DNA from 3 places in the Carboxydothermus ferrireducens DSM 11255 genome. Region 2 is predicted to be linked to each of the others. Evidence: riboswitches for the same ligand, from Rfam matches in the RefSeq annotation. Region 2 holds a riboswitch; each other region holds the start of a gene.
The links. Region 2 has a riboswitch for cyclic di-GMP ahead of CARFE_RS0112090 (HD domain-containing protein). Riboswitches for the same ligand answer to the same signal wherever they lie in the genome.
Positions count from the first base shown of each region.

Region 1: another riboswitch for cyclic di-GMP. It lies ahead of CARFE_RS0108700 (hypothetical protein); the one in region 2 lies ahead of CARFE_RS0112090 (HD domain-containing protein).
Region 3: another riboswitch for cyclic di-GMP. It lies ahead of flgB (flagellar basal body rod protein FlgB); the one in region 2 lies ahead of CARFE_RS0112090 (HD domain-containing protein).

Region 1 is NZ_ATYG01000021.1:40,023-52,710, forward strand. Features, by position in the region: gene CARFE_RS0108655 (hypothetical protein) at 1-18, opposite strand, end outside; gene CARFE_RS16725 (hypothetical protein) at 1-121, opposite strand, end outside; gene CARFE_RS0108660 (pilin) at 169-549, opposite strand; gene CARFE_RS0108665 (hypothetical protein) at 562-942, opposite strand; gene CARFE_RS0108670 (hypothetical protein) at 1,035-1,301, opposite strand; gene CARFE_RS16930 (GreA/GreB family elongation factor) at 1,320-1,475, opposite strand; gene CARFE_RS16935 (GreA/GreB family elongation factor) at 1,491-1,796, opposite strand; gene CARFE_RS0108680 (PrgI family protein) at 1,962-2,270, opposite strand; gene CARFE_RS0108685 (hypothetical protein) at 2,283-2,573, opposite strand; gene CARFE_RS0108690 (hypothetical protein) at 2,622-3,452, opposite strand; gene CARFE_RS0108695 (hypothetical protein) at 3,586-4,395, opposite strand; gene CARFE_RS0108700 (hypothetical protein) at 4,489-4,977, opposite strand; cyclic di-GMP riboswitch class I at 5,048-5,132, opposite strand; gene CARFE_RS15635 (S1C family serine protease) at 5,408-6,826, opposite strand; gene CARFE_RS16570 (thermonuclease family protein) at 6,846-7,553, opposite strand; gene CARFE_RS0108715 (hypothetical protein) at 7,641-7,970, opposite strand; gene CARFE_RS14810 (hypothetical protein) at 8,027-8,440, opposite strand; gene CARFE_RS16305 (hypothetical protein) at 8,413-8,607, opposite strand; gene CARFE_RS0108730 (helix-turn-helix transcriptional regulator) at 8,604-8,825, opposite strand; gene rnhA (ribonuclease HI) at 8,857-9,516, opposite strand; gene CARFE_RS14820 (3D domain-containing protein) at 9,667-10,092, opposite strand; gene CARFE_RS14825 (metal-dependent hydrolase) at 10,105-10,575, opposite strand; gene CARFE_RS0108755 (hypothetical protein) at 10,591-11,049, opposite strand; gene CARFE_RS15645 (hypothetical protein) at 11,051-11,449, opposite strand; gene CARFE_RS0108765 (primase C-terminal domain-containing protein) at 11,437-12,688, opposite strand, start outside.
Region 2 is NZ_ATYG01000048.1:272-6,789, reverse strand. Features, by position in the region: gene CARFE_RS0112115 (Fur family transcriptional regulator) at 1-226, shown strand, start outside; gene CARFE_RS0112110 (DUF5320 domain-containing protein) at 394-771, shown strand; gene CARFE_RS15140 (Hsp20/alpha crystallin family protein) at 859-1,242, shown strand; gene CARFE_RS0112100 (PAS domain-containing protein) at 1,502-2,029, shown strand; partial or broken gene CARFE_RS16870 (PAS domain-containing protein) at 2,036-2,212, shown strand; gene CARFE_RS15135 (GGDEF domain-containing protein) at 2,219-2,782, shown strand; cyclic di-GMP riboswitch class I at 2,846-2,930, shown strand; gene CARFE_RS0112090 (HD domain-containing protein) at 3,047-3,349, shown strand; gene CARFE_RS0112085 (HD-GYP domain-containing protein) at 3,487-4,275, shown strand; gene CARFE_RS0112080 (ATP-binding protein) at 4,494-5,891, shown strand; gene CARFE_RS0112075 (rhomboid family intramembrane serine protease) at 6,043-6,518, shown strand, end outside.
Region 3 is NZ_ATYG01000014.1:20,860-33,547, reverse strand. Features, by position in the region: gene fliF (flagellar basal-body MS-ring/collar protein FliF) at 1-1,007, opposite strand, end outside; gene fliE (flagellar hook-basal body complex protein FliE) at 1,033-1,320, opposite strand; gene flgC (flagellar basal body rod protein FlgC) at 1,332-1,748, opposite strand; gene flgB (flagellar basal body rod protein FlgB) at 1,755-2,165, opposite strand; cyclic di-GMP riboswitch class I at 2,333-2,419, opposite strand; gene CARFE_RS0105920 (hypothetical protein) at 2,497-2,841, opposite strand; gene CARFE_RS0105915 (hypothetical protein) at 2,863-3,189, opposite strand; gene fliS (flagellar export chaperone FliS) at 3,199-3,576, opposite strand; gene fliD (flagellar filament capping protein FliD) at 3,591-5,015, opposite strand; gene CARFE_RS14465 (flagellar protein FlaG) at 5,028-5,408, opposite strand; gene CARFE_RS0105895 (tetratricopeptide repeat-containing glycosyltransferase family 2 protein) at 5,427-7,424, opposite strand; gene CARFE_RS0105890 (flagellin N-terminal helical domain-containing protein) at 7,500-8,327, opposite strand; gene CARFE_RS15900 (glycosyltransferase) at 8,447-10,933, opposite strand; gene rfbB (dTDP-glucose 4,6-dehydratase) at 11,061-12,014, opposite strand; gene rfbD (dTDP-4-dehydrorhamnose reductase) at 12,061-12,688, opposite strand, start outside.

The DNA of each region.
Region 1 (12,688 bases), on a different contig from region 2:
CAGACATATCACCTCCAAAAAATAAAACTGCAAGAAGAATTACTGCTCCTGTCACAGCCATAACCAGTTCAGTTGCGATAAATCCTACTGACAGAGAAAAAAGCAAATCCAAGCTATTCAATGTTCCACCCCCGAAAAATAAACAGGAGGGAGTCAAACTCCCCCCTGTTATTGAGCGGCACCAGCTTGACCTTTAATGGTGTTAGCCCAGAAGGAAACGATGACAACTGCAAGACCTACTGCCGCAACACCGGCTAACGCCCACATCATTTTCTGTTTGCCCTGTGCCCTTGCTTCTTCGTTGGCGGCAGTCGCCACCTGAAAAGCTCCCAAAATGAAAGCTCCGACTGCTACTGCTCCGATTAATGCTCCGACTTTGGTGGAAATGGATACTATCTTGTTTGCCAGCGTTGCCTCGTTTACTGCAGTATCAAGCCCTTTGGTAATATCGGGATTAGTCCCAGTTCCTTCGGCCAGTGCCATTCCCTGCCCAAGCCAGAGAAGAGGTATCCAAATAAGGTTTTCCAGTTTCTTTAAAAATTTCAGCACTCTTAACACCTCCTATTTCACAAGACTTATTACAAACCCCACGATTTGCGGTGCCCAGAGGACGCCAATTAGCCCCAGTATTGCCCAGAGAACTGCCATTCTTGCTTTTTCAATAAAGATGCCAATTATTGCTCCGATTACGATTACTGCAACGGAGATATAAGGGATGATATTTGCCGCCACACCGTAAACTTTCCCTGCTATGCCGTTAATCTTCCCGGAAAACTGTTCGGGAGTTACTTCCGGTAAGCCTTTTGAAATATCGCTTTTTGCAGGGTTGTCAATGTTTAAATCCTGTTGAGTAGTTTGCGATGTGTTGTCTTCCGCTAAAACGGGTACTGCCATTAAAGTAAAAAGCATTATAAAAATCACAAGCAAGCTGATATAACGCACTTTCTTCACCTCCTCCCTGTCAGGTTAGGTTACCTGGCTTTTTTTGCGGGCCTTAATTTTATCACCTCCCCAAAAACAAAACCCCGCAGATATTACTCTTGCGGGGTAGAAGTAATATTAATCTTTATAAGTTCTCCTTCTTTGTGTTCTTTTCTTGTTAGTACCTCAACAACCATTCCCATAATTCCTGCTTCTGCAACTTCTTCCGGAAAACCTTCACTTATCAACAAGTCCCGTAAAAACTTAATCATACTGGCAGTTGCATTGAAGAAAAAATTAACATCTCCAGCACTTTCAATCTGAGTTCCATTTTCCTTCTTCCTGATTACAATCCATTGATTTTCTTCCGATGCGTTCAACTCCTTCCTTCCAAAGTTTCACTCAATAATATCTACAATTTCCCAATCCAGCAAACCGTCTGGAGCGTAAACTTTTACAATTTCCCCTTTTCTCCTGCCGAGTATTGCCACTCCAACAGGGGATATATTCGAGATCTTATTCCGGAAAATATCTGCTTCAGCTGTGGTTACCAACTGATAAGTGCCTATTTAGTTTAACTCTACATCCCTCAAAACTACCTTTGAACCCAGAGAAACTACGTTTTTTGACCTTTCAGCGGAGATAATCCTTGCTTTTGCCAGAATTTTTTCCAGCGTTGCTATCCGGCCCTCTATAAAAGCTTGGTTGTTTTTGGCGTTTTCGTATTCGGCGTTTTCAGAAATATCCCCGAGACTTAATGCTTCCTTGATTTGTTCTGCCACTTCTTTCCTTTTGACAGACTTTAACTCCGCAAGCTCCCTCTCAAGTTTTTCATAGCCTTCACGTGTCAGCAATACTTCCTTTTCCTCTGTCACACTCATCGCCTCCTAAAAAACTAAAAACCCTGAAACCTTAAAGGTTACAGGGTTTGGTAACTTTTTCCTCCGATTTTTTAGCTGTTATGTTACTCGATGGGCAGAAACTTTCAATGCTATCTTAAAACATACCTTTTGTATAGTCAACAGCTTTCTAAAAAATTTTTATTTTCTGGTATAAATAAAATCGTGCGTTTTCGTCAAATACTTCAACCCCTTCATAATATGCCTGTCCAGAGTAGTCCTGCTGTCGGTTTCATTTACCGGCCAGCGGGAGATTAGAAAGCCTGCTCCACCGAAAGGAACTGCCAGCAAAAGCATCATTCCGGGGGGCTTTCTCAACAGAAAACTTAACAGCACTGAAAAGAAAAGCCCCACGATTAATCCTCCGAAAGCCCAGGCCGCTTCCCGTAAAGTTAGCCCCAAAAAGCGTTCTTCTTCACGGGTTGAGAAAGGCACAGGATACATTCGCATTTATTCCACCTCCTAAAAAGTTTCTTCCAAAATCACATCATACATATTGCGAAAAATTTCCTCATCAACTATATATTTCTCACCGGATACGCCAGTAATTATAAAGACACCGGGATAAACCTGAACTTTTTCACCGTTTATCAGCACATACGGGGTTTTATACTTACAGGTATAGTTTTCATTGCATCTGCAATCATCGCAATCATCCCTTGGGTCTATTCCGCAGATAAACCCGTCCTCCAGTCCTTTTCCTTTTTCGTATTTCACCGCTTCCATCGGAATTGGCTTCCGCAATACTTTCAAAACCTCACCTCCTTCCCTGAAAAACAAGGCCGGGGAAAATTCCCCGGCCTACACCAACTCGTGTAAGTTTAAGTCATAAAAGCTCTTTAATCCCGGTTTCACTTCTATAAGATTTACCCCGTACTCTTCGGCTATCTCATCTATCACCTCTTCCAATAGTTCACTAAATCCTACTGCTCCCGGCACAAGCCAGATAAGGTTAAACCCTGCATAAACGTTCCTGCTGTTGTAAAAAGACAGTTTCAGCATATCTACCGTGCTTCCGGTGGCAGGAAAATGGCTGTACGGCTCAATCACAAGCCTTCTGGGCCTGCCGTTTACAGGGAATTCTTCCAGCAGGAAAGCTCCTACCGGCATTTCGTTTAACCCCAGTATTATATACGGCTGTTTTTTCAGCTTCAAGGCAAAAATCCTGCTGTGCAGGGATTTAAGGTATTCAACATAACCCGCAACCGGGTCGCAGTCCTCCGGGTTTAAACGGACATAATCACCAAAAGCCAGAAAAGTTACCAGATGAGGACTGCGTTCTGCCTCCTTTTCAACATCCAGAGGGTAGTTCCAGTCAATTAAATGATGGTTCATTTCAGCCCCCTTCAGCTTAATTTTGCTTTTATGCAGGTTTATGACCTGACTTTTTGCCGACAGAACGACAGAGAAGTCTTTGGAGTGCATAAAGACCAAACCGTTCCCCTGCCGATAAATTGCTTTGGCTGGCGGTAATTTCTTGTGCAACTGTTCTGCAGGCAAGTAAGTAAACGCTATTTCGCTCATTTCTTCAAGCTTTTTGCTCTTGCTGTCCGGAATAAAAATTGCTTTGCCGTCGGTTACTTCAACGGTTCCGGTAATAATGTCCCGGTCAAGGCAGAGTGATATTTTCATTTCTGTTTCACCTCCTTTTGCTTTTTCTCCAATAGTAGTATCTCTTTACAATATCTTTAGACCAGCCTTTATGCCTTAAAAAATTATAAAGCCGACTTGGCTATAGAAACCAGTCGGCCATTGCTAAAACGGGTTATCTTTTTTTGTAGTATGTTTTATTTGCAGATTTTTTTGTTTTTGCTTTTTTCTCTTTTTCATTTTCTTTCTTAACTTTTGCCGGAATTACTTTAACCTCAACGGCATTTCCTGCAAGGGTATACTTCACCCCTACCTTATAACCCGGTTTTATGGTTTTTTCTCCTTTGACCTTCCCTATTCCTTCAACTTTGGTTTTCTCCGTAATAACAAAGGTTTTTTGTTCCCCATTTCCCCGGGCAACGGTGAGATTGTTGCCATCAAAAGAAATTACCATACCGGTATATTCCAGTATTACAGGTTTTGCTTCAACTTTTACAGCCTCGTTGCTTGCCGGATCGTATTTTACTTCTGCTTTATAACCGGCACCTAACTCTCCTTTTACTTCCATTTCCGTATCCGGTGTAACTACAAAAGTTTTTTCTTCGTTTTCTCCTTTAACGATAAGAGTTTGTCCGTCAAAGGAAGTTACAATCCCTTTAAATTCCTGAAGTTCTTTCTCTTTTTGCTCCAAAAGATTTTCAATTTCTTCCTTCAACTGTTTTAGCTGGCTGTAAGACAGGTTGTTTAAAAGGCTTAAATCAAAAGGCAACTTGTTGTCTGCTGGAGCCGGTACCGGTTGATAAGTTTGATCCGTTACCGATGGGGTGGTATAGGTCGTGTCACTTACAGTTGGAGTTTGGCTGGTATAAACAGTATCACTTACTCCCGGGGTGGTGCTGGTAGTAGCGGTAGTAGTATCCGCCAGTACCGGAAAAGCAAGTCCCAGTAAGAATACGGTTAAAACTAAAACTGTCAGCTTTTTCATTCTGAATACCCCCTTTTTTAATCTTCTAAAATTTTTTAGACAACAATAAAACTTTGTTTTGAATTTTAATAACATGTCTTTTAATAAATCTTTTTAATCGTCTTGATTCTGCTGGTCATCTTCACTATCTATCCCATAATTATTATCGTCGCTTTCTTGACCTTGTTGGCTATCTTCGTTTGTTTCATTCTGATTGTAATCATCATCTATTGTACTGGATTCGTCCTCTTCATCAATCACCTCCTTATTTTCAAGAGCATTTTCCTCATCCTGATAATTTACTTCATCTACTTTAGTTTGATTGTTGTCTTTTTCTTCCTTTATTAAAGTCTTTTGGTTATCTTCACTTGCATCTTTTTTATTGCTATTTTCATTCACCAAGTTCTGTTGTTTTTTATTATCTTTATTTATATCTTTATTTATGTTTAATTCTCCTTGGCTACTGCTCTTTTGATATAAACTATCCGTCACCGCTTTTTCAGTATTATCAGCATAATAAGATAAAACAATTTTTTGCGCGAAAGCAGGAAAAGCAATGCTAAGCAATAAAGCCGTTATTAGCAAAATCATTTTCTTCTTCATTCAAACACCCCCTTTTAAAATTTTAAACCCTCCTGCCGGAAGGCGGAGGGTTAATAAACCTCTAATCACCTTCGGCAGCTGGCTGGCATAGCCTTACGGCCTTAGCCCCTTTAGCTTTGCGTCCCCGGCTTTCGCCGGGTTTGCCTTTATCGGGACATTATTAAGTTTCTTCAAATTCAATCGTATTACCATTTTCTCCCCAAGTCAAGGGATTATCCCTGGCAATGTCAAAATTGTTATGGTTTTGTGGCAGTTAAAAAACTAACAATCCTTCTTATTTCTTTTTCTTTTAGCTGGACCTTGTTTTCCTGTATCATAAGATTGTTATAAAAGATTGCACTCGCTTTATCGTTGAGGTTTATTTAATTTTTTGAAGTTTTTAACCTATCGTTATTACTTTTTCTTTTTAGTCAAGTTTTAATAACTAAACTTAATACCATTTTTCCTCAAAATTATTAAACCCACTTCTCGCATAATAAAAATACCAATCAACCACGTACTTCCCGTTCACGTACTTTATATTTTCCGCCGGCACCAAGTTATCTGTTGGCATATAATCCAGTTCATCATAAACTCCATACCATAAATCAAAAGTAGTCGTTCCAATTGCGTCCGAAAAAGTTTTTGTAAAGTAATATGAAAAAAACGAAAAACTATTATTAAATTCATTGTTTATTAAATGATTTAAGTACATCAACCTAAATTGATTGTAATTTACTATAATATCAACCCCATACATTATAAGGCCTGTTTCATTATCAACATATATACCATTTTGGTACAATACTCTCCCATAATTCGTTGATCCAATAACAAGAGGATTAAAATTTTCGTGGTTTCCATTATTTAAAAAGTCAACAAGAGAATTTATTTGTTCTTTATAAGAGGTGTCATTGAATACATCATATAAAGGAGCATCTTTAAACATAGCCTTTTCTAAATTGTCCAAAATTGTCTTACAAGGAATAGCAAAGTTAAGTCCTTCACTATCAGCAAGCTTCATATTAATTATTCCAACCAATTCACCTTTCATATTAAAAAGCGGACCTCCACTATTTCCGGGATTTACAGGTGCAGTTATTTGAATGTACTTATTTCCATAAATTTCCCTATCGCTGCTGCTTACAATACCGCTTGAGATACTCCATCCTAACCCCCGGGGATTACCTATGGTGAAAATCTGGTGCCCCACATCTGGCAATTTTGTGGTTAAACTAACTGACTTTAAATTTTTCGCATTAATTTTAATAATTGCCCAATCGTTTATATAATCATATCTTTCCAGTTTCTCTACCGAATATTTTTCACCATTAGCTAAAATAACCTCAGCCCTGTTTTGCCCTTTAATGACATGATAGCAAGTTAAAATTCTTCCATCTGGCGAAATAACGACACCGCTTCCAGTACCACCAGGCGTTGCAACAACAACCGAACTGCTCTTTAATTCTTCAAAAAGCTGGCTCAAAGTTTTTGGCTTTACCAATATTTTGACAGTTTTATATACAGCCGCTTTTTTGCTATCATAAACTTTTAATTTGATGTTGAAGTATGTGTCAGTGAGGACTTTAGGAGCAGTCCAAGTAACTTTTGAAGATGTTCTTGAGGACAATTTCCCTGTTTCTGAACCGTTTCCTGCCACAGACCATTCGAAATATATTTTATCTTTGTTTTTATCTTTCGCCTTAACACTTAAGGTTATCGTTTCGCCAGAATATATTACAGTTTTACTTGCAAAAAATGATGTTATTGATGGTGGATAGTTTTTGGAACCTGCTAAAACTACCTCGGTTTGAAAAAGCAAGAATGAAATAACAATGATAACTCCTATTAATTTTTTTAATTTTTGCACTAAAATCCCCCCAGTTTTGTTACGGGTTACACACTTTACACGGCACGTAACCTGCCCTTACAGCCTGCTCCCTGCTGGAGAAACTTACTCTGTTAGCAGGACTTATTTCCTTTGCCCAACGGCAGTCAGGGTAATGAAATTTTTTGGTACGGGAGTTTCCTACATAGGCTACTTTAGTTTTTATAGGAGCAGGAGCTACTCCCCACAAGCCTTTTTTCTTACTTCTTGCCTCTTGCTGGAACTTAACAAACAGGCTGGAATACTTAACATTTGGCGGAACGGTCATCACTTGAGCATAGCCGTTTAAAAGGAGCTCTGCATTGTACATCTTTGCCCGGACTTCTTTTTCGCTTCCGGACGAAGGCGGAGAAAGCCAGACGTAAGCTAAAATCCTGCCGTATTTATCTCTCTGCCCCACGTCCAGTTCCAGCCAGATCTTCTTCCCCAAAAGGCGTCTCTTGGTATATTCCGCCGCTTCCCTGCCAAAAGGCTGTTCTTTTATACCCAGTTCCGGGTGAGAAATTTCCGGCGTATTAACCCCAATCAGGCGAACTTTTTCGTCCTTGTTTCCTATTTTGACGTGAACGGTATCCCCGTCGGAAACAGACGTTACAACTGCTTGCAGGGTCTTAATCCCTGCTTCGGCTTTATCCAACTGAAAGGCCAAACCTGCAAGCAGGTAAAGCAAAAGAAATATTAAGACTGTTTTTGCCGTACTTCCCCGCACCAGACCACTCCCCTTCTCTTGTTTTAACTTTATTTTACAGTAAATACCAAAAAAAGTTAACACTTTTTCGCATTTTTCCGATGGTTTTTAAGTAGGAAGTTGCCAAATATGCTTTAGGTAAATTAACCCATATTCCACCTTCTGCCCAAACTCCGGAAACCAGATCATTACCAGCATAAAACAAGCCAGAGAAGATAAGAGCACAAAATCTATAAACTTGTCCGGTATTCTTTCAAATACCGTTCGGAAGGCCATTCGCAGCAGAAAAACAAATATTGCCAGCAGTACAATGTTGTTAAGGTTGTCCAGCGACAGCACACTGGAAAAATCGAATGTTGCCGCACTGGAACGTTTTTCTGTCTGCGTAAACAGAACCTGCAGGTAATCTGCAAGTTTTACGCCTATTCCTTCAAGCAACATAACGCCACCAGCTTTCAGGTGTAAAGGTAGTAAATAACCTCTCTATATTTTCGTTACTTCTGCATAATTTTCCAAAGAATTTTCAGCTTCTCGTAAAGCCGCTTGTCTTCTGCCGTATACTCTCCCGCCAGCAGGAGTTTTTCTTCCCATTTATTCTCCATTGTTTGGCAGTAATCCTCTTTACTCCATTCAAAAAAGCTGTCAATTTTATCCTTTTCAACCTTGCACCATATACCGTTAACTTGAGGCAAATAATGCTTTTCATAAAGCTTCTTGATTAACCTGCCGTGTGTCCGGTACATTTTTGCCATAAAAAATCGCCTTTCTACTTCCTGCCAAGGCGTAGTTTTAAGATAATGAGCAAGATTTTCTATAAAAGTATCCTCAAGTTCTTTGAGCTTTTTTATTGCTTCTTCCTGGGCTTTGCGTGCCTGCTTTTCTAAAAGTTGCTTTTTTGCAACCGCCATTTTCCCCCTCCTTTGCTTTTTGCCCCGGTTAAAGGCAGGTTTGCTTTGCGTTTTTGAAACTGCATATTCTTTTCCAAACAATTGTCGCAAATTTGATACTTCTTGCCGTTCAGGGTAAGAACCGAATAGGTTATAACCCCGCAGAAGTAACAGCAGTTCTTAATCATACGCTCCTCCCTTTCTGTATTTTTGCTTTCCGGTAAATTTTCTCCAAGTTCAGCCAAAAGGCTGCAGGAACACCTGTCGCTTTCTGCAGGTTGTAAGCTATCTCAAGAGTTATTTCTAATCTTCCAGTTAGCAAGTCGCTAAACTCTTTTTCTGACAGTTTCAATTTTCCAGCCATTTCTTTTGTAGAAATTTTCTTTTCCTGCATTATTTCTTTCAAAGTTTTACCGGGTGGGACTACATAGTCAGGTTCAAACGGATGCAGTTGCATTTTTACCAGTTCCCTTAAGATAAATTTCTACCGCCAAAATGTGCTTGCATTTCCTTTTTCGCTTCTGAAAATCCGGACAGGTGCAGGTCTGGTGCTTGAGGTTAACAAGGTAATACTGCCCGCTAAAAGTCAGGGATGGCACGAAGAAAACTGCCGGGTCTTTCTGGACTACATACCGGGAAAGCTCTCCGGCATTTTGCAGTCGCTTTTTCCTGTGGTACTCTTCCTGATACTCCCGGTAAGCTCTGCGGGATAAAGCGTCCGCCTCTTTGTTCTTCTCCCGGGGTATCCAGAAAATTTTCAGGTTACTGAACTCCCGGGATAGTCTCTGAACTTCCCGGTATAACGGAACAATCCCGGCAGATTTTATGCTATACAGGCCGTTAACCTGATTAACCACAAGCTGGCTGTCGGAATAAACCTGTATCTTCTGCGTCGCAAAGCCGTTACTGTAAAGCCACTCCAGAGCTTTTATTACTGCCGTATATTCGGCAAGGTTGTTGGTTGCTTTCCTGCCGGAACAGACAACGCCCCAGTCCTCAAACAGCTTCTTATTTCCAAGATAAGCAACCCAGCCGTAGCAGGCAGTGCCTCCGGGGTTAACCGGCTGGCAAAGACCGTCGCAGTAAACTTTAATCAATCGGCACGCTCCTTTCGGTTTATTTCTTTAAATGCCCAGCACCTTTGCAATTCCAAGCCCGATTAAAATTCCCAAAATCAGCACAAGAAAATTGGCCAAGTTTTGAACGAGTATATCAAGCTTTGTGTCTTTCACGCTTGCGTCCCCCTTCTAATCAAGAAATATCCTTACTTCCAGCCTCCTGACGCCCCAGTTTACCGCATCTTCCCGGTTCGGGAAGAAGACATCCAGCTGGTTGCCCTTGATTTTCCCGCCTGTATCCTCCGCTACGCCGTAGCCGTATCCCGGGATGTAAAGTTTCGTGCCAAGCGGTACTACTTCCGGATCTACCGCAACCGTGCCGTATTTTGGCCAAGTGCCGGAGCAGGTTTTATTCCCTGTATGGGTATAGGCCGTTACTAAAAATTCAGCAGTGCGGTAGTTTATATTCCGGCTAACCTTTACCGTTCGGGTTTTACGAGTTTTTGTGGTTGTAGCTTTCTTGGGTGCAGAAACAGTTTTTGCTTCTAATGCGTTGACAGGTGTTAAAATTACAAAAACCGCCAGTAAAAATGCCCCTAAAACTCTGATTTTCATGCCCCCCCTTTTCTAAAACTTCAGGCCAGCAAACAAAATCGCAAAAAGCACCACTGTAAGCAGGTTGTCAAATATCGTCCCGGTCGTAAAAAGCCCAAGCGAAAACCTGCCTCCAAACGGATAAAGCAGAGGCACTCCCTCCGGGTTCAGGAAGTCAAGCAACAGGTGGCTTAAATACCCGGCCACGAAGGCAAACAGGTATATCGTTTTTACTCCCGGGATAAAAGCTCCGGCCAGTGCCAGCATTAATACTGCCAGCAGGGAATGGGTTGCCCCTCTGTGCCCAAGAGTCCGGTTAAGCACAAAGGCCAGAGGAAACAGCACGTTCCCGGCGGTTGACTTTGGAGTGTCCACGTCGGGAAGTAACGCCGAAAATCCTGCTATTCCCGTTACTGCCCAGACTTCTCCCAGAGGCAGTCCCATTGATTTTGCCAGTGCCAGTCCAGCCAGAGCTCCGCCCATGAAATGGGTTCTGCCAAGCAAGCTAACTATACCCCCTTACTTCTTCAAAATCCCCATAGATATCGCCAGTCGTTTTGCCCGTTCTTCCCAACGCTGTCTCAAAATCTCTCCCGCTTCTTCGACAAATTCGTCATCTATCCGGTAGATTATCGCCTTTCTTATCGCTTCCTCCGGAGTTCTGCCTCCGGCCATCACCATCGTGTTTGGATTGTCAACGTATATCGTCCCAAAACAGCACCTCCAGTTCGTGGTGAACTTTAAAAGCATATAGTGGCCGTCATACTCTTCCCACGCTATAAGCCCAAGCTCAACCAGAAGGTTTTTGAAATCCATCCGGTTGTATTTCTCAACTTCCTTTTCTGACACCCTGATACCTCTTGCCTCAATCAACGCTTCCACGTCGCTTTCGTTTGCCTCTAAAATTTCCGGAAGCGTGTGATACTTGGACTTTAAAGGCTTCAGTTTTGGAATTTTCCTGAAAACACCCTCTTTCAAGCTATTCAGCCTCCTCCGCCATTTTGAGTATTTTGTCAGCATCAACACGGTTCTTCAATGCGTTGCGGATTGCTTCTTCCAGTGTCGTTCCTTCGGCCATGTAAAGGGTCGTCATCGGGTCTGCCTCAACCGTGCCAAAGCAACAACGCCAGTTTGTCGTAAACCGCAAAAGCATAAAATGACCGTCATATTCCCGGTTTGCCACACGAATAAGCTCCTCCCAGAGCTCATCAAAGTTCATCTCCTCAAGCGGTTTTTTCAATTCTGCGTCTTTCTTAACCTCAACCACCTCTACTTTGCCTATTATGCCGCTGTCTATGCGGCTGAAAAGATTTTCCGGTTCTTTCTGAACACCAGAAGACTTCTCTAAAGTACGCTTCAGCTTTCTCAAATTGCCCATTTTTTTGCCTCCTCCCGGTCGTTTTCTTGGTTTACCCGTCCAAAACACTTCTTGCTTGGCGGACTACGCCAGCTTGCAAAAGCCTTTCTTACAGGTGGGAAACGGTCATTCAGGAAATCCCCGCAGGCAAAGCAAAGCAAACCGACAGCTTCCTTGCTTTCCGGTTTCCTCTCCAAAGGCACTCTTACCCCAACAGCAGGAATTCCTACAGCAGTGCCTTTTTTGGCTTCCCTTTTGCTCCCTCTTACTCTTTCAAGCAGGTATACTGCTCCAAGAAGGATTATTTCCCCACCACCCCATCTAAGAGAGATATAGCTTTTAAGATACTCTTGTGGTATTATGCAGGGTCTCCTGCCTGCCTGCCCGGCAGACCCCCCACCACCCACCCCCAAGACCATAGTGTTATAGGATTTGATACTGTTAAGATTTGGTAACTGTTTTGAGGTACGAGGAGGGGTAATTTTTTGCTTAACTGTTGTCTTTGAAGACACAGCAACTTTTTGGACTTTAAGTGCGGTTTTAGTTTTTCTGGTCTTTTGTTCTTCAGTGCCGATATTAACTTCGTTGAGAATTAAACGTGTAACGCATCCCTTTCTACCCTGACGAATGGTTTCTTTTTGGATTTTTCCTTCTTCTTCGAGTTTCTGAATGTGGCGGATTACCGTGCTTCTGCTTAATCCCAGTGTTTTTGCAAGACTGTCATAGTCTGCTTCCAAGCTTCCGCCGTTCTCTTTAATTGCGTTTAAAATTGCTTCATCGGCATTTTTTCTTCTGGGGGCAGTTTTTACAACTACTCTGAATTTTGGAGCAATTCCCGTAAGGGTATAAAGCCATCTTGCAGAAGGCATTTTATTGCTTCTGTAGGCCGAACTTACCGCTTTTCTAACCTCTTTTTCTGATAACGGTGGGCTGTTTCTCTTATTCCAGCGTAGCAGTTCCTCCAACGCTTCTTTAAAGCTGAAACCTGCGGCTTTGAATACTAAAGCCAGCGAGTAGCAGGAACGGTTCCTGATGCCAAACGGAACACCTTCAAGGAGTTTTTGAACTGCCGGGTCGTTGAGGAGTTCTCCTACTATGGTTACTCTTCCGTTTTTAACTGCAACTGTAAATTGATTTAGGTAGTCTATTCCCATTTCGGCTTCTACCTTATTTGCCCATTCGGTAAAGAAATCCAGCGTGTAAGTCTTGCCGGAGTAAAATGCCGGCTGTCTTGGTATGCGGAAATACCTCTCCGTTGAA
Region 2 (6,518 bases):
ATTGAATTTGCCAAATCAACCAATAAAATATGAGATTTTAAAAGATGATAGTAACAGTCACTGTCATTACGTTTGTTTGGAATGCGGGAAGATTTATGAGGTACCTATTCAACAAGAATTAACTTTACCTGTTAATGAAAATCTTAAAGATTTCAAAATCGTTAACAGTTCATACTGGTATTTTGGTTATTGTAAAAAATGCAAGGATAAAGTTAATGAAAAATAAAAGAAAGGGTGTAACTAATAAAAAATGAATCGGATAACAAAAGAAACAACTCAGAAAATTTTACAGAAAATGGTGTAGAAAAATTCAACCTTTGAGTCAAACCGCTAAAAGTGATGAAATAAAAGGTATTAGTAAGTGGTTAAAACACGGAGAAAGGAGGTGAAAAAATGCCATTGGGTCCCTACGGGCTCGGTCCCAGGACCGGTAGAGCTGCGGGCCTTTGCGCAGGATTTTCCGTGCCAGGCTTCATGAACCCCGTAGGAAAGAGGTTCTGGCGCAAGAATATTGGTTCTTGGTTTAGGCATGGTAGTTTTGGATTTGGCAGGGGCTGGAGGCACTGGTACTATGCCACAGGTTTGCCTTTCTGGGCAAGGAAACCTTATCCTTTTGACCATAATCCAGTAAATGGACCGAAATATGAAGAAGAAATCCTTTCCCAGGAGGCCAAATATTTGAAAGAACAGCTAAAAGTGATAGAAGAAAGGCTGGAAGAGCTTAAAAAGGCAAAAAAAGAAGGTAATAATGAAGAAAAAGACCAAGAATAAGAAAAGGGGTTGGAGAGCAGGGACGGTTCTTGCTCCGTCCCTCCATAACAATGCTGACTATTTTATATTTTAAAAGCTTTTAGAGAAGTGTTAGATTTAAATCGCCTGTTTGCCGAAGCCTTTGCACCGATTGGTAGAGGTGTATCAATCCCAAGGGTAGATATTCTTGATGAAGGCGATGAAATATTAGTTAAGGCAGAACTCCCTGGCATAGAAGATAAGAACCAGATTGAGCTGTACGTCCAAAACGATCATCTAATTATTAAAGGACAGGTTAAAGATGAAATAGAAGCAAGAAACGATAAATTCTACCGCAAGGAAATATTTGCAGGCAGCTTTGAGCGAGTAGTGTACTTGCCGGTAGAAGTAGAACCTGCTAAAGCTACTGCTGAATATAAAAACGGCATTTTAAACATCAGGCTCAAGAAGGCACAGGATAATCTGCGAGGCTTTAAAGTGGATATCCACTAATCCTCCTCTCCCCGAAGTTTTAAGGCTTCGGGGTTTTTTATTTAGGCTGAGCTAGTTAATCTCCAATTGAGGTAGCAAATCGGTGATTTTTTTGTTCTTAATTTGCAACAAAGAAAATAGTTGAAGCTAAAACCATTAATGAATAAAATATCATATGGAATAAATATACATATAAGAGTTAAAAGACAAAAGAGCGTAAAGGCTTTTGTGACTGAAATAAATTTATACAAAGTTAAGGGGGAGTGGTAAGTACGAAAGTATGGATAGTGTAGAAGCAATATATTCAAAGATTGTTGAAAATATGCAGAATGCATTTGCCTATTTAAAGGTAATAATAAATGAAAATAATGAACCTGTTGATTATGTCTTTATGGCAGTTAATAAAGCGTTTGCGGAGTTAATCGGTTTAAAGAGAGAAAATATTACTGGCAAAAGATTAACTGAAGTTGTAAAAGAATTTGAGAGTGATAAATTCAACTGGATTAAGTTATGCGGCAGCATTGCTGCAAACGGCGGCGAAAAACAGTTTGAACATTATTTTGAAAACTGTAACAGATGGTATAAAATAAATGTTTTCAGCCCGGAAAAGGGATATGTGGTGACTGTATTTACAGATATAACCGAAAACAAAGAGCGGGAAATTATCTTGGAGCAAGTTACAGAAAATGTCGAAGAAATATTAATTCTTAAAGATTTAAGAACAGGAAAAGTTTTATATGAAAATTCGGCTTTTAAAAAGATTTACGGTTTTACTGTAAATGAAACAAAAGAGAACACTAATCACTGAGATGAAATAGTACATCCCAGGGATTTGGAAAAATTTAAAAAGTTTTTAAATGCTGAAAATGTATTAACGAGAATAAAGAAATTTGGGTTTTTTACGTCGAGGTTCAGGATAATAGATAAGAAAGGTAAAGTGCGGTGGATATCTGCTAAATATCTCCCGGTAAAAGACAACAGGGGAGAGATTTACCGTGTGGTAAGGATTGAACGAGATATTACACCTTTTAAATTGTATGAAGAAAAATTGAAGAAATTAGCAAAGTATGATTTTTTAACTGGAGTTTACAACAGGAGAGCTTTCTTTCAAAGAGCGGAATCGGAGCTGGCTCGGAGTAAAAGGTTACAGGAAAAAGTGGGTATTATTGTGATTGATATTGATGATTTTAAAAAAATTAATGATAATTATGGCCACGAAGCAGGAGATAAGGTATTAAGAGAGTTTGCCGGTGTTTTAAAAAATATGTGCCGTAAATACGACTTTGTTGCAAGATTTGGGGGAGAAGAGTTTGTAATTTTTTTAAGCAAAGTAGATGAAAATATGGCAGTAAAAATCGCGGAGAGAATCCGTGAGGATGTTGAAAAACGTATGTTCCACTTGAGCCGGAAAAATATTGAGATTAAACTTACAGCAAGCTTTGGTGTTGCCGTCTTAGAAGAAGAAGACAATTATAGTGTGGAGAAAATTATTCAGAGGGCTGATGAAGCTCTTTATCGTGCCAAAAACAGTGGAAAAAACAAGACTGTATTTTTGCAGTAATTTAGGAAGCACTTAATGTACTGCTATTTGCAGCAAAAGAGCAAAGAATTTTGTAGTACTTGTATTCGACAAAGGCAAACCCGGCGAAAGCCGGGGGCGCAAAGCTACAGGGGCTAAGGCCGTAAGGCTATGCCAGCCAGCTGCCTAATGTAAGGCATAAAGGTTGATTAAAAAGTTTAAGGTAGAAAACTAAAATCTCCCTTATGCCTTACGGCAGGAGGGAGATTTTTTCATGCAAAAATGCAATGAAAAGAGGTAGAGGGAATGTATACAGTTGATTTAACTGATGTAGTTGTTGCTTTGACAAGAGCATTAGAGTTTACAAAAGAAAGATTTGCCCACCACCATGAAAGAGTAGCCTATATTGCTGCAACTATTGGTAATAAGCTAAAGCTTGAAAAGAAAGATTACGAAACACTTTTTTGGGCAGCATATCTTCATGATTTAGCTGCAGGAGCTCGATTGATGAATGTGGATGATATATCTTCAATTGATAAATACGATACTAAACATGCAGAGCTGGGTTATAAACTTTTAAAAGATGTACCATTTTTTATAGGGAAGTAGCTGAAGTAATCAGACTGCACCACCGTAAATTTATAGGTTATCCGCCGTAAGAACGATATAAAACCAATTACCTTTTAAGCCAAATTATTTTTGTTGCTGATCAGATTGAATTACTTCTTAAACAAAGAAGTCTTGCGTTGCTCCAGCGCAGTGAGATAGAACGTTACTTAACTAAAAATACAAATATACTTTTCAACGAATTAGTTGTAGAAGCGTTTTTAGAGATTTCTAAGAAGGAAAGCTTCTGGTTTGACCTTGATGAGCATTATATTGAAGAAAGACTTCAGGAATTAAGACCTGAAGCAAGAATTATAGCTGGGGAACAAGAACTAAGACTTTTAGTACTTCCCTTTGCCTATATTATTGACGCCAAAAGTCCTTTTACAAGCACCCATTCCTTAGGTGTTGCTGTTTTAAGCAGGCAGCTTGCCGAAATTGCAGGACTTACAGAAATAACGACATTAATAGAAATTGCCGGACTCGTTCATGACATTGGAAAACTTGGAGTTCCAAATAAAATTTTAGAAAAAAACGGGCCTTTAACCGACGTGGAATTTGAATTAATAAAAACTCATCCTTACTTTACCTATCATATGCTGAATAAAATTTCTGGATTTGAAGATTTGGCCAGGTGGGCAGGATACCACCACGAGCAGCCAAACGGCCAGGGATATCCCTTTAAGCTTTCTGGAGATGAGTTATGTGTTCCTTCCAGGATTATTGCGGTGGCTGATAAGTGGGTGGCATTAACTGAGAAACGGCCTTACCGGGAAGCACTGGATGTGAAGGAAGCTTTAGATATATTAACCGATATGGCAGCGAAGGAAATTGTTGATAGAAAGATAGTGAAGCTTCTGAAAGAAAATATAGATTATATTACTGGAAACAAAGAGAAAGAAGCGGGATATGGAATGATTGGTTTATAATTTAAAGATTAAAAAAGCACTGCAGTTAAGAGCAGTGCTTTCAAATTGTTTTTAATTTGCCCCTGCTTATGAAAATAGAAAGCGGGGGTTTGCTTTGAGCTGTAACACGTATAATGAACAAATACTTGGATATACTAAAAATGTTGTGTTATAATTTTATTAACTCTAAAATTACTAACTTTAAAGTTAGTAACTCATAAGTTAGCGAGGTGAATTTAATGTTTATTGGCAGACAATATGAGCTTAAAACCTTAAATAAACTTTACAACGAAAACAAATTTCATTTTATAGTTATGTATGGCAGAAGACGTGTGGGGAAAACTACATTATTAACCGAATTTTGTAAAGATAAGCCGTCGATATTTTTTGTTGCTGAAGAATACAATGATAAAATTGCTCTAGAATCTTTTTCAGATAAAATATTATCCTATTTTGGCCTTGATGGATTCGTAAGCAGATTTGAATCATGGGAAAAAGCGTTTCTTTTTTTAGCACAACAGGCGAAAGATAAACGTTTGGTTGTTGTTATTGATGAATTTCCCTATATAGTTAATTCCAATAAAGGCATTCCATCTCTTCTGCAAAATTTAATAGATCATTATTTAAAAGATACCAAACTTTTTTTAATTATTTGTGGCTCTTCTGTAAGTTTCATTGAGAAAGAGATTTTAAGCTATAAAAGCCCTCTATATGGAAGAAGAACTGCACAATTGATAGTTGACCCTTTTAACTTTTTTGAAAGTAGGAAATTTTTTCCAAACTATAATTTTGAAAATCAAGTTATTGCATATGGAGTTTTAGGTGGTATTCCTCAATATTTGAGCTACTTTGAGGATACAAAAGACATCTATGAAAATATCAAAACAAAAATATTAGACAAAGCATCTTATCTTTACGAAGAGCCAAAATTATTATTAAGACAAGAAGTCAGAGAACCAGCTTTGTATAATTCAATAATAGAAGCAATAGCAAGTGGCAGCAGCAAATTAAATGAAATATCTACAAAAGTAGGCGTCGATACTGATAAATGTGCAAAGTATATTTCTACACTAATAGACTTAAAAATACTCGAAAAAGTTACTCCCATTGAATTAAAAGAAAAAAGTAGAAAAAGTATATACAAAATTAAAGATAATTTCTTTAGGTTCTGGTATAGGTTTGTTTTCAATAATAAAGCCTTAATTGAGCAAGGATTAATTGATGAAGTTATCGAAAATAAAATTAAACCTTTTATAAACGACTTTCTCGGAGTAGTATACGAAGAAATATGTATAGATTATCTTAAAATTTTAAATAAGAACAAAGCGTTGCCCTTTATATTTGAGAAAATAGGTAAATGGTGGGGAAATAATCCATATAAAAGGTGTGAAGAAGAAATTGATATAGTAGCACTTGATAAAGACAACATAATATTTGGAGAGTGCAAATGGCAAAATAAGAAAACGGATATGACCGTTTTAAACAGTTTGATAGAAAAAAGCGCATTATTTAGTTTTAAAAATAAGTACTATGTTTTATTTTCAAAAAATGGTTTCACAGATGATGTGATAAATTTTGCAAAGTATAATAACAATATATTTTTAATTGAAAAATTTGATTATGACCTTGCAAATTAATTGAGCATCTATTTTTCAAAGTAAATTGATAGCAAAAAAAAGTATTTTTATGACTATCTTTGATGAAAAAGAAGTAAATTCTATTATCTCTACCCCCGACTTTAAAGCCTCCAATCTAAATTAACTCTGTAAAGAGAAAAGGAGAATAAAGATGATACCTTTAAGAGATGTAAACCCGAGCCGAAAATTTCCGGTGATGACAATTTTAATAATCCTGGCCAATGTGCTTGTATTTATTTTTCAAATTTCACTTCCCCGGGAGACGAGCGAGCTTTTTTTGCATACCTTTGGTTTTACTCCCCTGCGCCTGACCGAAGGATTAAGACAAGGTTTATTATCAGAGGTAGTCTGGAGTGGAGTAACCATTTTTACCAGTATGTTTTTACATGGAAGCTTTATGCATCTTATTAGCAATATGTGGGCTCTCTGGCTTTTTGGGGATAATGTGGAAGAACGCATGGGGCACTTAAAATTTTTATTGTTTTATTTTTTAAGCGGGATTGTAGCAATGACAGCGCATTACGTATTTAATTTTACTTCGGACATTGTTGCAGTTGGGGCTTCGGGAGCAATTGCCGGAGTGATGGGGGCTTACTTTGTCCTTTTTCCCTTTGCTAAAATTGTGAC
Region 3 (12,688 bases), on a different contig from region 2:
GTAAAGTCTTCTTTAACCTGAACTTCTCCGTTTGTACTGCCATTTATGTATGGGTAATTCTGATTGGTATTCGGTACCGTCCCGCCTATTCCGGAGGCACCGGGACTCCCGTAAACTACTTCTTTGCTCCCCTGTTCGCTGACCAGCGGCCCAGGGAGAGCTATCTGGGAGGTAGTTTCTTCCTGATTAAAATCCAGATCAGCATTGATACTAACTACTGCCTTTCCAGGACCTAAAATAGTGGTGAGCAGGTTATTAATTCGATTTGTTAACTCCGTTTCAAACTGCTTTTTCATTTCTTGCTGACGTCCAGATTGCGCCGATAAACTTGAGCTTAAATCCACCTGATCAGAAAGCACATTCCCGTATGTATCCACTACCTGAACATTTTCCGGCTTTAAACCTTCTACACTGTTCGCCACCAAGTAAATTATCCCTTTTATCTCTTGCGGCGTTAATTTTTTTAAGGGCTTCAATTTCAGCAAAATGCTGGCAGTTGCCGGTTTTTCCTCGGAAATAAAAACGCTTTTTTCGGGAAGGACTAAATGAACACGGGCATCCTCTACCGCATCCAACTGCACAATTGTTCGCCGTAGCTCCTCCTGCAGCGCCCGCTGGTAGTTAACCTGGTTTTCAAAATCACTGGCACCTAACTTGGTCTGGTCAAATAACTCAAAGCCAATACCGCTGTTTGTTTCTAACACCCCGGCACTGGCCAGTTTAATCCGGGCCTCATAAACTTGACTTTTGGGAACCAAAATCGTTGTCCCCTCATCGCCAAGCTTGTAATTTATTTTCCATTCCTTCAACTTTTCCGCAATAGCTCCCGCTTCTTTGGCATCTAAACCGGTAGCCAAAGGAGTATAACTGGGCCGTCCCAAAAAAATATACCCGAGCAACAATGACAGTACCGCCGTAAGTAGTAAAATCCCGTAAACCCGCTTTTGAAAGCTGCTTAAATTTTGGAAACGTTCCTTTATACTTGCCAGGAGGCTCTGAAAATCCATTTATTTCCCCCTATTCCGTCCATGATTAAATCTGCATCCGGCTAATTTCCTGATAGGCCTCAACTATTTTGTTGCGAACCTCCACCGCTAATTCCAAACTCAATTTAGCTTCCTGGGCCAAAATTAAAACCTGGTGAATATCATCCACTTTCCCGGCTAAAAAATCCTGGGTCACTTGCTCGGCTTTCAGCTGTTTTTCGTTAACTTTATCTAAAGCCTCAGCAAGTTTCTTTTCAAAATCTAAAGTTTTTGTTGATTGTGCCGAATTATTAGGCAGGATAGTTTTGGAAAAAGAAATGCCGGTAATCTCCATAATAACCCCTCCTAACGGCTAAGCTCGAGAGCCTTCGCATACATGGCTTTAGCCGTATTGAACACCGTAACATTGGCTTCGTACGCCCTCTGAGCAGCCAGTAAATTTACTATCTCATCGTTGATATTAACGTTGGGATATTTTACTAAACCGGTATTGGGATCCGCATCGGGATGGTTAGGGTTAAAGACATAGCGGTAGGGAGTTTTGGTATCTTCTACAATCTGACTGACCCTGACCCCGCCGCCTTTAAACCCGGTCTTCGCCTCCAGAATTTCCTCAAAAACCACGTCTTTTCGATTGTAGGTACCACCTGCAGGCGTCCGGGTAGTGTTGGCATTGGCAATGTTATCCACTATCGTATCCAGCCATAAACGGTGGGCGGTAAGGGCCGAAGCGGTTATTTGGAAAGAACTAAAAAATGCCATCTACACTTACCTCCTTCCACCGGTAATCACCATTTCTAAAGAAGCAAGGGTGCCTTTTAACCGCTCCACAGCCGTTTCATAATAAAGCTGGTTATAAGCCAAATCTACCATTTCCGTTTCGATGTCCACGTTATTTTTGTCAATTCTCATGGCAGTAGAAGTTTCTCGCTTAACTTCTGCAAAAGGTAAACTGAACCCTTTAGCAGTTAGATGGCGAGGATGGGTAGTTTTTAAAGAAAAATTACCTTTTTTTTGGTTTAAAAATTCCTGAACCTTTTCCTCAAACACCACTACTTCCTTCCGGTACCCCGGAGTATTGACGTTGGCAATGTTATGGGCAATCGCCTGCTGGCGGATTGTCGCAGCATCAATCCCCAGTTTCAAAAGGTTGTAGGTAACCCCTCCAAAAAGGTCCATCCGCTTCTCCCCTTTTTTCATAACTTTCTATATATATTTGACAAAATGAGCTAAATTCCTTTACCTTCTCAATTTTATTTTAACTTTTTCCAAAAAAAATTCAGCAAGATATCTTTGCTTTCACAAAAAATAAAAACCTCCTGCCCAAGGAGGCTTTAATCCCTACCCCCGGCAGCTGGCTGGCATAGCGGTTACCCGCCTTAGCCCCTTTAGCTTTGCGTCGCCGGCTTTCGCCGGTTTTGCCAAACTTTTCGAGGAAATCTTTCACAAAAATTAACTTATAAAAAATAACGAAAATTGTCAATATAAAACGAAAACAAAAAAAGAGGGTCTACACCCTCTCGTCCAGCAAAAGCCCTATGGTTTTGGTCAGGTCGGTAAACGCCGTTTTTAAATGCTCTAAGCTAACTCGTTTTAATACCCGGTTTTTCAGCTTATCAATGACATACCCCACTTCTTCCTGCTCATCATAAACAAATTCCAGCGCCGGGTTTAAAAAGTTGATTACCCGGTGAAACACATCCGCCGCAAGCTTCGGGATAAACTCCTTTTCTCCGTCATACTCCGGCTCATACCGCACTTCATCGGCAGTCTTTTTTATCTCCGGTACTTTCGGCTTTACCTGCTCCCGGTATTTTTGTAAAAACAATGGGTCAATATTGGGTATAATCACCATTTATCCCCCCTTTGTGGGGAATTAACGTTTTTTATCTAAGAAAATACCTTCCACTTGAAAGCCTTTTGCTAAATATGAATTAATCACCTTTTTTTCTCTTTTCACTTTTTCAATTTCTGTTAAAATTTTTTTCTTTTCCTCTTCTAAAAGCTTTATCGTTTTTTCATACACCGGTAATAATTCCTGAATTTCCTCAATCGTAATCTCTTCTTCTCCCGAATAATATTTTTTAAATTTTTCATTTATTTTCTGGAATTCATCAGTTATCACCAATTCATCTTTTGAAGATGTAATTTTTTCCTGAAGCCTTTTAAGCTCATTAAGAATTTCCTTAGAAGTTTTCACCATTATCATCCTTTAAATAGTAGCTTTCTCTTTAGCAGCAGCCGCTTGAACCCAGGCTTCTCTCAGTTCTTCCAAGTGTTTTTGCACTTCTTCGATACTCTGGCGGTCTTTCTTGACACTTCCATGAATTAGCCGGTACATAAAGTAATCATAAAGCTGATAAAGATTTTTGGAAATTTCATAATCCATATCCAGAGTAACCATCAATTCGGAAATTATGTCCTGCGTACGGCTGATATAATAGCTAAAATCATCGTATTTTTTCTCATCCAAAGCCTTAAGCCCTTGTTTTAAAAATTTAATTGCACCGTCATACAGCATAATTAATAATTTTTCCGGCGGGGCGGTAGCGATATTTTGTGTTTGGTATTGAGCATAGGGGTTATTCATTTATCTCACCTCGATTATTTCTTAGCAGACTGTAAGCCAATTTGTGCCGCTAACCAGTTACTTTGAGTCTGTAATCCAGCCATTGCTTTTTCTAACATGGTAAATTTATTCCAGAGTTCTTCTTCTTTTCTCGTTAAATAATCGTTAAACCGATCAATTTGTTCCTGGATATCTTTTATTTGTTCGGCAAGAGACTTATCTTTAGTCACCAGAATAGCATCGGTATGGGCGCCATTGGCTGTGGCATAAATAGCTAAACTTTCGACATAGGGCTTTAACCGGTCCATTACCCCATTTGCTGCGGCATTGGTGAAAATTTCCCCTACAGCTTTTGCATTTTGCTTGATGAGCTCCGTAAGTTTATTTTCATCCAAGGAAAGGGTGGCTTCCTTTCCGGAAGTAGATATGCCTATAGCCATTAAACTATTTAAAGTAACCGTCTTGCCATTGTAGGTTGCAGTTTCGGTAAGACCGGAAACAGCACTTCCCACTATCTGTCTTAATTGAAACATGATTTGCTGGGCAGTGGCATCTCCCTGCAAAACTCCTTTTGTTTTGGTATTGGGGTCATAAGCAGTTTTTGTTGCTAAATCGTTCATTAAATCATTATACTGGTTTACAAAAGTTTTTACTTTATCGATTATTGTTGCTGTATCATTGTCAACCGTTAAAGTAACTGTTCCCGTTTTCTTTAAAGTTAAAGTTACTCCATAGATGGCATCGGAAATGTTGTTGGAACTTCTGGTTAATGTTAAACCGTTAATAACCACCTGGGCATCGGTTCCCGCTTGCACGATAGTTACCGGATTACCATTAGCATCAGCCAATCCAAGAACTTGCAAAGCATCGCCGGTAACGGCAGTAAAGGAAATGGAATTTGCTGCACCAGTCGTATTAGCCGTTAGTAACAGCTTATTGTCCACTATTGAAGCTGTAACTCCTGCTTTGGCGTTGTTGATTTTATCCCGAATACTTACTAATGTATCAGTTGGACCAATCGAGATTACGATATCATTGCCTAAACTATCCTTTTGCACTACTCCACCAATGGCAATTTTAAAAGATGTAGAATTTAAATTTAAAGGAGTTGTGACTGAAGTTTGTTGTTTCGAAGCAATAATATAACTTTGAGCTAAAGTTTTAACCTCTATATTGTAGCTACCTTTTACAGCAGTAGATTGGGCCGACGCTGTTAAAACATTCACATCTGACGAGGTCGCAATTAAATTAGTATATAGAGAAGAACTCATTAATGAGTTTATTGTAGTATAAAGACTACTTAATTTGGATTTAATTTGTCCCCAGGCCGTTCTCACCGCTTCCAAATTTGACTTTCTTTGCTGTAAGTTTTCCAAGGGTTTTCTTTCCACCTGCATTAACTGTTCTATAATTTTATTGGTATCAAGACCAGACGCCAAACCACCAATTTGAATGGGCATTGCCCTCACCTCTTAAATTTTAGTATCAACCAAAATCCCTAATAATTTCTTAATCTCCGCCACTATTTCTAAAACCTGATGCGGCGGAATTTCCCTGATTACTTCTTTGGTCTCGGCATTAATTACCTTTACCATCAGCTCCTGTGAGTCCTGATGGATTTCAAATTTTAATTCCGTAGGAGTAAAGGAGTTTACAATTTTTGTTAATCTTTGTAATTCTTTTTCTAAAAATTTTACATCACTGCTCTCTGATAAACCTACATCATCCCGACTTTGTAATCCATTCTTACCTACTAATTCCTGTTTTTTATCCGCTCCTACTATAATTCCTATCGATTGAAAATTAACCCCATTATTCACTCCTAAATTTACCGGAGGAACTAAGCCAGCCATACTCCATTCCCCTTTTAATTATAATGAACTATAAACTTGCAATGCAGATTTTAAAATCTCAACATCGGGATAGTACGTCGAAGCTTCTTGCAAAACTTCTTTTGTAGATTTTAAATCGTTTTTTTCTTGCAATAAACCAATTAGATATAAATAATAATTTAACTGCTTTTCCCTACTTATTGCTTCTTTGATAAATGTTTCAGCTTCCTCGATTAAACCACGCATATGGGCTATTTTTCCTAAGAGATAAAAAGCTTCCGCATCTGCAACACCTTTTTCAACCGCAGCCAACAATTCTTCCACAGCACTGTCATAATACCTTGTAGCAAAGTACAGCTTGCCCAGTTTTAAATTTTTCTCTTCAATCCATTCGATTTTTTGATATAAATTATAAATTTTTTCAAATGCTTCAAATAACTCTAAATCTAAAAACTTTGCCATTAAAAAAGTAAGTTGCTCTTCATACTTTTCATAGTCGTTTTTCACAATTTTTAATACATCATTGTTAAATGCCGCAAGTAATAAATTACCTATTATTTGCCACTTTATTTCCTCTGCTCGAGTAAGTTTTTTCATATTCCACACTATTTCTTCAGTTTTACATTTAAGACTTAAATTTAATAATATTCGTAGAAAAGTTTTAATCATTAAATGGTTTTCATTTAAATTTTGACCATCAAGTTTTTCTATGACTTCTTTGGCTTCTTCATATTTTTTTAGATGAAGATACAATTCAGCTTCTTTTATTAATTTGTTCGTTTGGTCTGACAAATAACTATTTACTACCTTTAAAGCTCTTTCATAATCGCCTTTTAAAAACAGAAAATCAACGTATTTTTCGATTATAAAAGAATAGTCCTTATATTTTCGAAGTAATTTATCTTCCTTTTCTTCCAATTCGTGGTAACTTCCCCGTTCATAATACAACTTCAAAATAGGGATTACAGCTAAAATATAATTTTGTGCCAAAGACATTTCATAAAAAACTAAAGCTTTATTATAATTGCCTAAAGCTTCTTCGCAACTACCAATTCCATAACTTGCTAAATAAGAACCAGTACCATCATAATGAAATATTGAAGTTTCTAAGCTTTCACCAATTTCGAGACATTTCATAAAAGTTTCAATAGCTTTCTTATAGCTTCTTTGATTATAATAAACAACTCCTTTAAAATACACTAAATCAACATACCAAGGATATAACTGTTCGGCATCTTCAATAACCTTTAAAGCCTCTTGAAATTTTTTTAAATTTATTAATGAATTAACAATATGCCAAATTAAAGCATACTTAAAGCCTGGTTCTTTTTTACGTATCAATAAAAAAGACTTTTGGAAATTTTGTAAAGCTTTTTCGTATTCTTGTTTTCTATAATACTCTACACCAAGATTGTAATAATTGAATGCTTTAATTTCAACATCAATATTTTCAAAAGCGTTATTGGCTATTTTTTTAAGAATTGATATATTCCGCTCACTTTTCTTTTTAGTAGAAACTGTTTCTGGAATATAACCGTAGTGTTTTATAATAATGGTACTATCTCTAATTTCAACATTTTTTTTGAAACGTAGTTGCTCGTGAATAGGATTAATAAAGTATGGTTCAGCTCGCATAGGAAATAAAAGCATTCTTTTGGCTGTAACTGTTCTTTGTTTTGTAAAATCCAGGAAATTAATTACATTGACTAAATAAGCAACATTTTCATCTTTATTAACTAGCTCCAACACTTTATCCTTGCTACTAACATCTAATTCTTCATCAGCATCTAAAAGTAAAACCCAATCACCTGTTGCTTTTTCCAACGAAAAGTTCCTTGCTGCACTGAAATCATCAACCCACGGAAAATCAAAAATTTTCGCCCCAAAATCTTTAGCTATAGCTTTAGTATTATCTGTAGATCCCGTATCGACAACAACAATTTCATCAGCAATATCTTGCACACTCTCAAGGCAATTTCTAATATATCTTTCCTCGTCTTTTACAATCATGCAAACCGATAGTTTTTTTTCTCCCATTTTTTCACCACTTTAAGCTAATTTTAAAGAGGCCAGCCCTTAAAATGGCTGGCCCAAAAGATAAAATGTATTTGTTTATCGGAGAAGCTGTAAAACCGCTTGCGGCGCCTGGTTAGCTTGAGCTAAGATAGCAACACCAGCTTGTTGTAAGATTTGGTTCTTAGTAAAGTTCATCATTTCTGCAGCCATATCAACGTCTCTAATCCGGGACTCAGAAGCACTAAGGTTTTCAGATGCTATACCTAAGTTAGCAATGGTATGTTCTAAGCGGTTTTGTATTGAACCGAGGTTAGCTCTATAGGTAGATACCTTTTGTAATGCAGAATCTACTTTACTAATAAATGCACTTGCAGATGCATTATCGGTAATAGCTAAGTCAGCTGAACTCAAGCCTAAAGAAGCTGTACCGGCATTATCAATGGTAAACGCAATAACTTGACCTGCATTTGCTCCAACTTGTAAAGTTACTACTAAACCAGTAGCTACAGCCAACAAATTCTTGGTGTTAAATTCTGTGGCCCCAGCAATTCTGTCAATTTCGTTAAATAATTGATTAAGCTCAGTCGTAATCGCTGAAATGTCTTGATTGTTTAAAGTACCGTTTGCCGCTTGAACTCCCAGCTCTCGCATCCGTTGCAAGATATTTTGAATTTCGCTCAAGCCACCTTCAGCAGTTTGAATTAAAGAAATACCGTCTTGAGCATTTCTAATCGCTTGGTTTAAGCCACGAATCTGCGCTCTTAACTTTTCCGAAATAGCCAATCCAGCAGCATCATCTCCAGCCCGGTTAATCCGTAAACCGGATGAAAGCTTTTCCATCGATTTTTGTAAAGCATTTGAAGTGCTATTAAGCGCTCTCCACGCATTTAATGCTTCAATATTGTTGTTGATTCTAAGACTCATATTTTTTCCTCCTCCTTGATTTTTTCTTTGGCATCCCTGCCAGTTATTTTAAGTCAGGTGGCCACCTAACTTTTCTATTTCTTATTTCGGAAATAAACGTAAATTTTTTATAGTAAATTTTAATTAATAACAATCTTGGCTTTATCAAAAACTTCTGCCCATTTTTTGGTTCTTTCATCGATAACAATACACGCCTTCGCCAATTTAATTAAACTTATTAGATCATAAAAATAACTTTTACTGTAATGCAGTAATATGTCTGGACAATTTTCAGGAGTAAAACCAGCTCTTGCAATGGATTTTATTAATTTTTCCTCCAATTCTTCATGATTTTGATTGTCATCTGCTAAAACCACTAAAATTTCATTTTCTTTTATTTTTTTTATTAATTCAGGTATTAATGTTTTATCTAAATTACCTCCATTTCTTCCTAATGCTAAGAATAAAACTTCTTTTTTCTCTGGTATACCAAAATCTTCTCTATCTTTCACTAACTTTATAAATAAAAAGTTTTCTATTAATTTTAAATCATTGGTTTTAACTATTTCATTAAACACTTCCCATTTTCTAATGTATTTTTCTTTATTTTTTTGCATTAATTCTTGGTAATCGATTTTTTCCGAAATAAAGGTTTTACTCCCATAATGATGAATAAACACATCATCAGCAATCTTAAGTTTAAATCCAGCAAGATAGGCTCTTCTACATAGATCATCATCTTCAAAATTTCCGATTTCGAATAAAGGATCAAATCCCCCAATTTTTTCAATTACTTCCTTTTTAGCGAGAAGACAAAATCCTACAAGGCGTTTTGTTTCTCTTGTTTCTCTATAGTTTACCGCTTCCCACTTGCTTGCAAATTCCAATAATTCCTTTAGGTTTTTATAGTTTGCATTAAGAACTAGTTGCTCTCCTGATACATAGTTTGTTCGCGGTCCTATTAAACCGGTTTTTTCATCCATATTAAGATCTAAAATTAATTTTTCTAGCCAGTTTGGTGTAACTATAGTGTCATTATTTAAAAAAACTACATATTCGCCGTTAGAATAAAGTAAACCTATATTATTACCAAAGCCATAACCAACATTTTCTGGAAGGAAAATAACTTTAACATCATCTCTTCTTTCTTGCAATTCTTTTAAATATTCAATTAGATCCCTTTCCGTTGAACCATTATCGACTATAATTAGTTCAAAAGGTAAACTTGTATAGTTCAATACAGATTCAATGCATTGTTTCGATATTTCATAGTTATTAAGTGTTAAGATAATTATTGAAGTTAATTTTGTGAACCGCAAATATTCTCTTGGTTTTACCTTATATATATACTGATAAGTATCAATATCAGCAGCAAAGCTTCTTACATCTAATGCAAATGCTCCTAGTAATTTTATTAAAATTTCTTTCTGATTTGCTTCAAGTGGCACAACAATTTTACTAATTTTAATAACTTCCAAATTAAGATTTTTCATCATATTATAAATAATATATTTCGTAAAAATACGTAAGTGAGTTTTATCCATTATTCCAGCTTCCTCATATGATAAATCGCCAAATAAAATTTTCATAATTATAGACCAATGACGAAAATTTGGAACACCAATAATAAATTCCCCATTGTGAGCCAATTTACTTTTTAATTTCTTAATAATAACTTCTGGCACATTTAAATGTTCGATAACATCAGCAAGAATAATTGTATCGAAAAAACGGTCAGGTAGCTCATTTATCTTTTCATAAATGTCTCCCACTAATACCTTATCAAGGTACTGCTCTGCTTCTTTTGCAATATCTCGATTAATTTCAACACCATAAACAATAGTTCCAGGCCTTTCATTTTTTAGTTTCCTTCCAAGCAAGCCAGCTGCACAACCTACATCTAAAATCTTTTTAGCATATGGTTCAACAAGTGAAACAATTTCAGGACGTTCGTTGTGATAATAATCAATTCCTAAAGAATATTCATCTAAAAATACTTTTCTATATTTTTCATAATCATTTTTTATCTCTATAATACCACAATCATGGACGCACCATGGCTTAGTTTGTTTTGGAATAACTATTTTATAGCCCCTTTTTGCAAATTCCATACACTGCGATATATCATAAAAATGCCAACCTGTAAATAGATCTTCCCTCCAGGGAATATCATATTGAGTTATCATTATTAATCCATCGACTGCCTTTACTTCTTCAAAATCACCTTCTACCTCATTAAAAGCCAATAGCTCCATCTTACCTGTATGACTTTCATAAACCTTTCCGTATTTTTCTGATGAATGCCACCATATTCCATTTGATGGTATAGTTTTTGAGCCTATTACTCCTATCATGCCTATCGCTTCATCTTTATTAAATACCTTTATTATCTCATGGATAAAATTTTTGTTTATAATAAATGTATCTTGATGTAAATACACTTTATATTTTGCATCACTACTTAGCATCCCTTCATTATATCCTGATGCCATACTTTTTGCACCCTTTATAGCTTTTATCTCAACTTCATAACCTTCGGGAATATGTAAGTTAGATATGTACTTTAAACATTTATCGTATAGTTCCTCATTATTGACACATGTTATAAAACAGACTTTCCTATTCATTTAATTACGCTCCTTATTTAATTGATTCCTCATACTTGTGAAGCTTACTAACTCTTTTTTGTTACATTTAAGTCAAATAAAAAATTTTAATAGTTTGCATATGCTCATTTTATTAGAAATAGCTACTTTAAAATGCATTGAGAAGCAAAAAATAGAAATATTTTTTATACCAATCTACTAAAAATTTTATTCCCTTTTCAAAATTAACCTTATGTTCCCAACCATATAAATTTTTGATTTTATCACTAGACAACGAATACCTAAAATCATGTCCTGGCCTATCTTGAACAAAAGTAATTAATGACTCGGGTTTTCCAAGAATCCGTAAAATTTCTCTTACCACTTCAATATTTCTTTTCTCTTCCCCGCTTCCTATATTATAGGCTTCCCCAGGTTTGCCTTTCTGAAGTAAGAGATAAACCGCTTCTACACAGTCGTCAACATAAAGCCATTCCCGCACATTTAATCCTTGCCCATACACGGGGATTGGTTCATTATTTAGAGCTTTTTTGATAACTACAGGAATCAGTTTTTCCGGATACTGCCATGGCCCATAATTGTTACACGGCCTTGCTACTACTACCGGAAGACCATATGTTCGGTGATAGGCCCGGGCTAACATGTCGGCTGCTGCTTTGGATACAGAATAGGGCGAGTTTGGCCTTAAAGGCGATTCTTCGGTAAACTGGCCTTCTTCTCCCAGTTCCCCGTATACTTCGTCGGTAGAGATATGAACAAATTTTTCAATTCCGTATTTTCTACAGGCATCAAGCATTACCTGAGTGCCTTTTACGTTGGTTTCTATAAAAGGTGTTGGGTCCTGGATGCTGCGGTCTACATGGGATTCAGCTGCAAAGTGGACTACCGCTTCTGGTTTCTCTTTGGCAAAGATTTCTTCTATGGCAGTTTTATCTGCTACATCTGCCTTATAGAATTTTATCCGGTCTCTTACTTCTTCTATCCTTCTTAAATCTCCGGCATAGGTAAGCTTGTCTACTATTATTAACTCGTGGTCATAAGCATACTTTCTCACAAAGGCACTGCCAATAAAGCCTGCTCCTCCGGTAACAAGGATCTTCATTTTTGACTCCTTTCAAGTTTGTTTAGTTTTTTATCTTTTATCTTTTTTATATCTTTTTTAGTTCTTTTAAATATTTTTCCGTAGATTCCTGCCAGGTTTCGGGAAGATAACCCAACAGGTTTTTTAATGGAAAGTTACTTAGTTTTGAGTATCTGGGTCTCTTGGCTTTGGTGGGAAAATCCTGACTTGCTGCCGGTATTAGTTCTCCCTGCCAGTTAAGGTAATCTAAAATGAATTTGGCCCAGTCGTACCTTGAGGCTTGGCCTTCCCCTGATAAATGATATAAACCATACTGTTCGGTTTTAATTAGGTCTAAGGTTATTTTCACGATTTCTTCAGTATAGGTGGGACTACTTATCTGGTCTGTTACTATTCTCAATTTTTCATTTTTGCTGGCCCAGCTTAGAAGCTTATAGATAAAATTTTGTTCGCCATCACCAAAGACCCAGCTGACCCGGATTACATAGGTTTTAGGATTATGTGTCAGGATTTCTTTTTCTCCCAAAAGTTTGGTTTTCCCGTAGTGGTTAATTGGCTTTGGCTGATCGGATATAAGGTATGGCTCTTCTTTTTCGCCATTAAAAACATAATCGGTGCTGTAATGGATCACAGTAGTTTGGTATTGGGCAGCTAAATTACCTATGTATCTTAATGCTATTCCATTTACCAAAAGA